Regions from separate parts of the Pseudomonas sp. CC11G genome, predicted to be linked through region 1. Evidence: predicted binding sites of a transcription regulator. Region 1 holds the regulator's gene; each other region holds the start of a gene.
The links. The regulator FliA, encoded in region 1, starts transcription of late flagellar genes. The targets are predictions, from matches to a motif close to CTAAAGTTTNNNNNNNNNNNGCCGNTAA.
Positions count from the first base shown of each region.

Region 1 (3,252 bases):
CGCGGCAGGCGCCTCTTCCACTTCGGGTTCAGGCTCAGCAGCTTCAGGTTCTGCGCCGGCACCGGCAAGTTCTGCGGCGCTTTGTGGTTCGGCCAGACGCGACAGCGCCGCCAACAACTCGGGCGAAGCCGGGGTTGGCGTGGCGCGTTCGCGCACTTCGGAAAACATGCCGTTAACGGCGTCCAAGGCTTCGAGGACAACGTCCATGAGCTCCGAGTCAACGCGCCGTTCACCCTTGCGCAGGATGTCGAACACGTTCTCGGCGATATGGCAGCACTCCACCAGCTCGTTGAGCTGGAGGAAGCCGGCGCCACCTTTGACGGTATGGAAACCGCGGAAAATAGCATTGAGCAGGTTCGAGTCATCCGGGCGGCTTTCCAGCTCGACCAGTTGCTCGGATAACAGCTCAAGAATTTCGCCGGCCTCTACCAGGAAGTCCTGGAGGATTTCTTCATCGGCGCCGAAGCTCATTGGTGTGCTCCCTAAAACCCTAGGCTGGATAGCAGATCGTCTACATCGTCTTGATTAGAGGCGACGTCTTCACGCTTATCGGCATGAATCTGCGGACCTTCACCGTGAGAAGGCTCTTTTTGTTTTTCTTGCTCGGCGCGTAGCACGGAATGGTCGTGCTCAATGCCGGCGAAACGGTCTACCTGACTGGCCATCAGCACCAGTTTCAGCAGGTTGGCTTCGACTTCTGTCACCAGTTGCGTAACGCGTTTGATCACCTGACCGGTCAGGTCCTGGTAGTCCTGCGCCAGCAGAATGTCGTTGAGGTGCCCCGACAATTTGCTGCTGTCGCGCTCGCTGCGAGCCAGAAACAGCTCGATGCGTTTGGCCAGTTCACGGAATGCTTCAGCGCCCAACTCGCGGCGCATAAAGCGACCCCAGTCAGCACTCAGGTTAGTCGCTTCGTCATGCAGGTCGTTAACCAGCGGCGCGCTCTGCTCCACCAGATCCATGGTGCGATTGGCCGCTTTCTCGGTCATCGTCACGACATAGTTCAGGCGTTCGGTGGCGTCGGTGATTTGCGACACTTCCTTGGCATGCGGCACGCGTGGGTCAAGCTGGAAATTGACGATGGCGTTGTGCAGCTCACGCGTCAGTTTGCCCACCTCGTGATACAGCCCACGGTCACGAACTTTATTGAGCTCGTGAATCAGCTGGACCGCGTCGCCAAAATTACCTTTTTCAAGGCTCTCAACGAGCTCACGGGCATTGGATTTTAGAGACGACTCGAGGTCGCCCATGGGTAGATCGTCGTGCGCCATAATGCCCCCACGGCCGGAATCAGCCGTTAACACGCTCGAAGATTTTTTCGATCTTCTCTTTCAGAACCTGCGCTGTGAACGGTTTGACTACATAACCATTCACCCCGGCTTGCGCCGCTTCAATAATCTGATCGCGCTTGGCTTCTGCGGTAACCATCAGCACCGGCAGGGCCTTGAGACGGTCATCCGCGCGAACCGCGCGCAAGAGGTCGATACCGGTCATACCCGGCATGTTCCAGTCAGTCACGAGAAAGTCGAAGCTGCCGCTTTGCAGCATGGGTAGAGCCGTGGTTCCGTCATCTGCCTCAGCGGTGTTGGTAAATCCCAAGTCGCGCAAGAGGTTCTTGATGATCCGTCGCATCGTTGAGAAGTCGTCAACGATGAGGATTTTCATGTTTTTGTCCAAGTCGACCTCCGTACAGTCCTAAACGCACCCAGCACCTGGATGCGCGTTGAATCGAGAAACTGGCAGTACCGCTCAGCTAGCTGGCGCGCCACTCGCTCAAGCGTGCACGCAAACGAGCGGCACACTGGCTATGCAACTGGCTGACCCGCGATTCGCTGACCCCCAGCACTTCGCCAATTTCCTTGAGATTCAGTTCTTCGTCGTAATACAGCGACAACACCAACTGTTCGCGCTCCGGCAGCCCGGAAATGGCCGCTGCCAATGCCGATTGGAAACGTTCATCTTCCAGATCGCGCGAAGGCTCGAAGTGGGTAATGCCAGCGTCTTCACGCAGACCCGTGTGTTCGCCGTCCTGAAGAAGGTCGTCGAAACTGAACAGGCGACTGCCCAAAGTGTCGCCAAGAATGCCGTAGTAATCCTCGAGACTCAATTGGAGTTCGGCCGCAACTTCTTGATCTTTAGCGTCTCTGCCTGTTCTGGCTTCAATTTTTCGGATTGCGTCACTGACCATCCGACTATTGCGGTGCACCGAACGCGGTGCCCAATCGCCTTTGCGTACTTCATCCAGCATAGATCCGCGTATGCGAATGCCGGCGAAAGTTTCAAAACTGGCGCCTTTGCTGGAGTCGTATTTTTTCGATGCTTCGAGCAGGCCGATCATGCCGGCCTGAATGAGGTCTTCCACCTGAACGCTTGCTGGCAAGCGAGCCAGCAAGTGGTAGGCGATGCGTTTGACCAGTGGGGCGTAACGCTCGATCAACTGGTGCTGGGAGTCCTGCGCCTGTGCCTTGCTATACATACGGAGCCCATTGCCTGATGTCATACGGCCGTATCAGCTAGCGGTTGCTGTACCAAACGCTCCACGAAAAACTCCAGGTGCCCGCGTGGGTTGGCTGGTAACGGCCAGGTGTCGACCTTCTGCGCAATGGCCTTGAAAGCCAGGGCGCACTTGGAGCGAGGGAAGGCCTCATAAACTGCACGCTGTTTCTGCACTGCCTTGCGTACCGACTCGTCGTAAGGCACAGCGCCGACGTACTGCAGGGCGACATCGAGAAAACGGTCAGTCACTTTGGTCAGCTTAGCAAACAGGTTGCGACCCTCTTGCGGGCTGTGGGCCATATTGGCCAACACGCGGAAACGGCTCATGCCGTGGTCGCGGTTCAACAGTTTGATCAGGGCGTAGGCGTCGGTGATGGACGTGGGCTCATCGCACACCACCACAATCACTTCCTGGGCCGCACGCACAAAGCTGACGACCGCGTCACCAATACCGGCGGCGGTGTCGATGACGAGTACATCGAGGTTGTCACTGATTTCGCTGAAGGCCTGAATAAGACCGGCGTGCTGCATGGGCGTGAGTTGCACCATGCTCTGTGTACCGGAGGCTGCCGGCACAATGCGGATACCGCCCGGGCCTTGCAGCAGCACGTCACGCAGTTCGCATTCGCCGCTGATGACGTCCGCCAGCGTGCGCTTGGCCGACAGGCCCAGCAGCACGTCCACGTTGGCCAAGCCCAGGTCGGCGTCCATCAGCATCACCCGCCGGCCAAGATCGGCCAGGGCCAGGGAGAGATT
Region 1 is NZ_JBWBZC010000025.1:58,089-61,340, forward strand. Features, by position in the region: gene AC0V2S_RS23165 (chemotaxis protein CheA) at 1-471, opposite strand, end outside; gene AC0V2S_RS23170 (protein phosphatase CheZ) at 483-1,271, opposite strand; gene AC0V2S_RS23175 (chemotaxis response regulator CheY) at 1,291-1,665, opposite strand; gene fliA (RNA polymerase sigma factor FliA) at 1,754-2,500, opposite strand; gene fleN (flagellar synthesis regulator FleN) at 2,497-3,252, opposite strand, start outside.

Region 2 (3,252 bases), on a different contig from region 1:
GCGCAGGTCGTCGATATAGATTTCCTTGACGCCCATGGCCTGTGCCTTGGCACGAGCAGGCTCAACTTCTTCGCCTTGACCGAGATCGGCGGTGAAGGTCACCACCTCACATTGATAGGTGTCTTGCAGCCACTTGAGAATTACCGAAGTGTCCAGGCCACCGGAATACGCCAGGACAACCTTCTTTACGTCCGCCATGCCATCACTCCACGGGGTTCTACGGAAAACCCGCGATTCTACTGCCCGCGCGGCACAATTTACAGAGGCGCGACAGCTTATGACGATGAAGCGACGGATTCTTTCGTCTAAACGACGGACGTATTAGGACGTGGCAGCCGGTTTTATCGGAGCTGTCGCAGGTGTGGTGGGCGCCGGCGGAATGGGATCACGCGACAAATGCACCGTTACCCGACGATTTTTCGCGCGGTTGGCGGCGTTAGTGTTGGGCACCAGCGGGTAGCGTTCACCGTGAAAACGCAAAACGATCTGCGATTCGGGAATGCCGTTGGCTTTGAAGTACTCGGTCACGGCCAGGCCCCGGCGGCGGGACATATCGAGGTTGGTCAGACGATTGCCGCCGTTGTCGGAATGCCCATCAAGCTCGATATGGTTAACGCTCGGATCGGCCTTTATATATTGCAGGATGATTTCTAGCTTGGCCTTGGACACATCGTCGAGGTCGGCGCCACCGCCGGGGAAGTTGATTTGCGCTTGCTTGATCTGGTCGTAGTTGACCGGCAGCAGCTTGGTCGTGCAGTCGAGGTAATCGTGGTAGGCCTTGTTGAATTTCACCGGCATCAGGCGCACTTCAACGCCTTCGCTGCCATCGGCGGTGCGGTGGCGGACCAAGGGGCTACGCCCTTCCAGCAAGCCAGTGAGCAAGCGCGTGCCTTGTTGCTGGGTGCTGTTGAATGGCATGGGACCGTTGTCGGCGACATTGACCATGCCCAGGTTGATATCGCCACGACCCGGCTGCCAAGGCGCGGCGGCGGCCACCAGCGTTGCCGAGCCGGCGCCCAGCCAGCGTTCGCGGGCTTGCAGGCGGAAGGTAACCTGCTCACCAGCACGGCGCACGAATTGGCCTTGGCCAAAATCGGTGATGTCTTGCGACAAACGGCACTCGAACTGATCGCCATCAACCTTCCATTCGACCTTTTCCAGGCGCGTCTGAAAGGTAATCGCCATGGCCGGCAGGCTGGCGAATAAGCTGAACAAAGCGAGATAGCGCTGGCGCACGGTAGGCTCCACAAGGATTTACTGCATTCTCACGGGGTATCGGTTGGCATTGGCAAAACTTGATAGCGAGTGCCGCTCTCAGGCTTTTCCGGTAGCATTCGCAGCAGTTTTCACCGCACAAATTTCGCTGATCTGGTATTGCCCCCATGACTGACCGCCTAACCCTGCTGCGTCCCGACGACTGGCATATTCACCTGCGCGACGGCGCAGTGCTGCCGCACACGGTCGCCGACGTCTCGCGCACCTTTGGTCGCGCCATCATCATGCCGAACCTGGTGCCGCCAGTGCGCAACGCCGCTGAGGCCGATGGCTATCGCCAGCGCATTCTCGCCGCGCGTCCGGCCGGCAGCCAATTCGAGCCGTTGATGGTGCTGTACCTCACCGACGTAACCCGCCCGGAAGACGTGCGCGCCGCCAAAGCCTCGGGCTTTGTACATGCCGCCAAACTGTACCCGGCCGGTGCAACTACCAACTCTGATTCTGGCGTCACCAGCGTCGACAAGATTTTCCATGTACTCGAGGTGATGGCCGAAGTTGGCCTGCCGCTGCTGGTACACGGCGAAGTGACCCGTGGCGAGATCGATGTGTTCGATCGCGAGAAGGTGTTATCGATGAGCACCTGACCCGTGTGGTCGAGCGCTTCCCGACCCTGAAGGTTGTGTTCGAACACATCACCACCGGCGATGCGGTGCAGTTCGTCAACAGTGCCTCGGCCAACGTGGGCGCCACCATCACTGCGCACCACCTGCTCTATAACCGCAACCACATGCTGGTCGGCGGTATTCGCCCGCACTTCTATTGCCTGCCGATTCTCAAGCGCAACGTGCACCAGGAAGCCCTGCTGGACGCCGCCACCAGCGCCAGCGCCAAGTTCTTCCTCGGCACCGACTCGGCGCCCCACGCGCTGCACGCCAAGGAAGCTGCCTGCGGCTGCGCCGGTTGCTACACCGCGTACGCCGCCATCGAGCTGTACGCCGAGGCCTTCGAGCAACGCAATGCACTGGATAAGCTGGAAGGTTTCGCCAGCAAGAACGGCCCGGATTTCTACGGTCTGACGCGCAACACCGACACCATTACCCTGGTCCGTGAAGAATGGACTGCCCCGACCAGCTTGCCGCTTGGCGAGCACAGTGTCGTCCCGCTGCGCGCCGGTGAAAAACTGCGCTGGCGCCTGCTGGAGCAAACTGCGTGAGTGAAGACAACTACGACGACGAACTGGAAGGCGGTGGCGGCAGTAGCGGTTCTCGCCACCCCATGGCTGAGCGCTTTCGCGGCTATCTGCCAGTGGTTGTCGACGTCGAAACCGGCGGCTTCAACTCGGCCACTGACGCGTTGCTGGAAATTGCCGCAACCACCGTCGGCATGGATGAAAAAGGTTTTCTGTTTGCTGAACACACCTACTTCTTCCGTATCGAGCCGTTCGAAGGCGCCAATATCGAAGCGGCAGCGCTGGAGTTCACCGGCATTAAGCTCGATCACCCGCTGCGTATGGCGGTGAGCGAGGAGTCGGCGCTGACCGATATTTTCCGCGGCATTCGCAAGGCGCTGAAAGCCAATGGCTGCAAGCGCGCGATTCTGGTGGGGCATAACAGCAGCTTCGACCTGGGCTTCCTCAATGCCGCGGTTGCGCGCAACGATTTGAAGCGCAATCCGTTTCACCCATTCTCCAGCTTCGACACCGCCACCCTCGCCGGCCTTGCCTATGGGCAAACCGTGCTGGCGCGGGCCTGTCAGGCAGCAGGCATGGACTTCGATGGCCGTGAAGCGCATTCGGCGCGTTACGACACCGAGAAGACCGCCGAGCTGTTCTGCGGCATCGTCAACCGCTGGAAAGAACTGGGCGGCTGGCAGGATTTCGACGACTGATCGCGTTTGCAGCCCACAAAAAACCCGGCCTTGGTGCCGGGTTTTTTGTGGGCCATTGAATGGCCCTTTACCGTTTATCGGTGCGCGGGATTATCGGCGCCAATATCCTTCTCACGTTTTGACAAGCGTTCTCATTAACATTAGTATCCT
Region 2 is NZ_JBWBZC010000008.1:179,718-182,969, reverse strand. Features, by position in the region: partial or broken gene AC0V2S_RS12970 (argininosuccinate synthase) at 1-198, opposite strand, end outside; gene AC0V2S_RS12965 (flagellar protein MotY) at 322-1,236, opposite strand; partial or broken gene pyrC (dihydroorotase) at 1,383-2,428, shown strand; gene rnt (ribonuclease T) at 2,425-3,102, shown strand.
Region 2: AC0V2S_RS12965 (flagellar protein MotY) is a predicted target of FliA. The motif match lies at 1,273-1,300, and genes of this name have one in related genera.

Region 3 (3,252 bases), on a different contig from region 1:
ATCCGGAACTGCTCAAAATCCACGTCACCTGAAGACACTAGCGCTGCCTCTCCATACATATAGGTTGCTGAAGGGCCGTAAGGCCCTCAGCCCTCATCCGAAACATTGATGCGCTCAACCACGCGGAAGCCAGATCGTCTGGACGGAACTTGGCGAGGAAGTCATCGGCCCCCACCTTTTTCACCATCGCCTGGTTGAATACGCCCGACAGAGAAGTATGCAGGAGGATATGCAGCTTCTGCATGCGCGAATCCGCGCGGATCTCCGCTGTCAGGGTGTAGCCATCCATTTCCGGCATCTCGATGTCGGAAATCAGCATGATGAATTCGTCTTCCGGACGCTTGCCCTCGTCTGCCAGCTTGCGCAGGAATTCCAGGGCTTGTCGGCCATCGTTCAGGGCGGTCACTTCCACGCCCACTGATTGCAGACAACGGGTGACCTGCTTTCGTGCCACTGACGAGTCGTCAACGATCAGCACGTGTTTGGTCACGGCTTTGCCCTGGGTGGCCACATCGATAACGCCAGCGCTGATCACTTCGGAAACCGGTGCAACCTCGGCGAGGATTTTTTCCACGTCGATGATTTCTACCAACTGCTGGTCCAGATGGGTAACAGCCGTCAGGTAGTGATCGCGCCCGGTGCCCTTGGGTGGCGGATGAATCTCTTCCCAGTTCATGTTGACGATGCGCTCGACCGAGCGCACCAGAAAGCCCTGAACCTTGGTGTTGTATTCGGTGATGATGACGAAGGCACTGCTGAGGTCCGACAGCCCGGCGCGGCCGGTGGCCATCGACAGGTCAAGAATAGGAATGGTGCCGCCACGAATATTCGCCACGCCGCGCACGACCGGGCTCGACTTGGGCATGATGGTGAGCTTGGGGCACTGCAGCACCTCTTTCACCTTGAACACGTTGATGCCGTACAGCTGCTTGCTATCAAGGCGGAATAACAACAGCTCGAGTCGGTTCTGCCCCACCAACTGCGTACGCTGGTTAACCGAGTCCATCACTCCGGCCATACCCTGCCCCTCTTTAAAGTTTGACCACCGTGCCCCTGCTTAGCCTAGCAGCCGGCACGGGCTTTGCTTTGTAGCTACTTATGAAACTGAAAACGCCACTTTTTCGACACTTGCCCATCCGGCCGCAGATGCTGCTCGGATCATGGCTGGCTTTGCTGGCATTTGGCCACATTAATTACGCGGCTGCTGCGCTGACATTACCTGAACAACTTATCGGCGCAAGCCAAGGCTTTCTTGAGGTCACGGTTCAGGACTATTTAGAGCGTAGCGAAATTGACGCGCGGCAAGAGATACAAATCAAATCTCTCGACCCGCGGTTGCAATTGCCGCTGTGCGACGAAGATTTGACCACTTCATTGGAGAGCCCAGCGCAACCCGTTGGTCGGGTAACCGTCAAGGTCAGCTGCGAAGGGGCCACGCCCTGGACGGTGTTCGTGCCGGCGCAAGTGAAGCTGTACCGCAAGGTCGTTATCGCCATCCGCCCCCTCAAGCGCGACACCACACTGGGTGAAATGGACGTGGCGTTGGTGGAGCGCGATGTCGGTTTGCTGACGCAGGGCTATATGACGGATATGGGCCAGGTGCTGGGCACCCGGCTGACCCGCGGCGTGATGACCGACCAGGTGCTGGCCCCGGTAACCATCGAGCAGGCCAAAGCCATTCGCAAGAAGGATCAGGTGGTGATCAGCGCCCGAAAAGGCGGTATCAATGTGCGCATGCCTGGGGAAGCGTTGTCCGATGGTGTGATCGGTGAGCAGATCCGCATCCGAAATTTGAGCTCGCAGCGGGTGATTCGCGCGCGTGTAGTGGGCCCAGGGCAAGTAGACGTACAAATGTAAACCCGTTTTCTGCGCGCATTTTGCTGTGGCTTTTCATACACTGACGGCCTGTAGGACGCAGCAAACGGCCTGGAGAAAAAAAATTTAAAGTTTTCTCAACCAGCGCCGACAAGCTAGGCAAGCGTCCAAACACCGTCTGAGGTTTTGCATCATGGTCATCGATATCAACCGGCTAAATAATGCCGCCGCGTCCACCAGCAGCAGTCGTACCAGTACGACCCAAACTGGCAGCCGCAACGATACCGCGAGCGCCACACAGCCCGCCGCGCCGGCCAATGCCGCCGAACAAAGCACCGCTAAAACCGGTGAATCGGTGCAGCTCAGCCAGCAGGCACAGCAGTTGCAGAAAGTGACTGACAAACTTAGTGAGCAACCGATTGTCGACAAAGAACGCGTCGCCCGCCTGAAACAGGCCGTGGCCGATGGCAGCTACCAAGTCGACAGCAAACGCGTAGCCAGTAAACTGCTCGACTTCGAATCCCAGCGTTAATCCCTTGCGGGGCGACTCTGGGGGTGTTGTTGGACGCCTAACTCCGAGAGTTCGCCATGCACGATACGACCCTGCTGCACCTCTTCAATCAAGACATCGGCACCGCCTCGCAGTTACTTGAACTGATCGACGCCGAATTCCAGGCCCTCACCGACCGCGACTTGCCTTTGCTGGAAACCATTCTGGCGAACAAGCAACCGCTGCTCGCCGTCCTCGGCCAGCACGGCGGCGAACGCAACAAGCTGCTCACCTCCCTTAAGCTCACGCCCGACCAGGCTGGCCTCAACGCCGTCGCCGAACATTCGGCTGTGGGCGGTGAATTGCTCGAGCGTGGCGCCGAGCTCAGCGCCCTGCTCGAACGCTGCCAGGCCGCCAACACCCGCAATGGCCGGTTGATTCGTGTGAACCAGGCCTCAGTGGGTGGCATGCTTGGCATTCTGCGCGGCAACTCCGATACGCCAGGGCTCTATGACAGCCGCGGCGGTGCCGCTAGAATCGGCCAGCAGCGCCCGCTCAGTCAGGCCTGATAACCTCATTACAACAAGGCGCAGGGGACGTACCGGCAGAACGCCAGTATGCTAGTGCCATAGTATTTTGCTCGGAGAATTCTGGACCGTGTCCAACCCCTTCGCCGCGGGTGATGGCCCGCAACCACCGAAAGTCCTAAAAGCTCCGTTAGAAGTTTTTGCTGCGCTGCGCCAGCTGGAAGAACATCGCGACCCGCTGATCATCACCTTTCATGAACGCGCCCAGCGATTTCAGACCTTTATCATCCAGATCAACCGCGAACGCGGCCTGGTGGCACTCGATGAAATGGTGCCCAACGACGGCGAGCGTTTTCTGAAAGCAGGCGAAAGCTTCCGCATCGAAGGGTTTCACGAAGGCGTGCGCATCGCCTGGGAATA
Region 3 is NZ_JBWBZC010000013.1:120,440-123,691, reverse strand. Features, by position in the region: partial or broken gene cheR (protein-glutamate O-methyltransferase CheR) at 1-59, opposite strand, end outside; partial or broken gene AC0V2S_RS16940 (chemotaxis protein CheV) at 87-1,018, opposite strand; gene flgA (flagellar basal body P-ring formation chaperone FlgA) at 1,099-1,857, shown strand; gene flgM (flagellar biosynthesis anti-sigma factor FlgM) at 2,009-2,347, shown strand; gene AC0V2S_RS16925 (flagella synthesis protein FlgN) at 2,404-2,874, shown strand; gene AC0V2S_RS16920 (flagellar brake protein) at 2,963-3,252, shown strand, end outside.
Region 3: flgM (flagellar biosynthesis anti-sigma factor FlgM) is a predicted target of FliA. The motif match lies at 1,942-1,969, and genes of this name have one in related genera.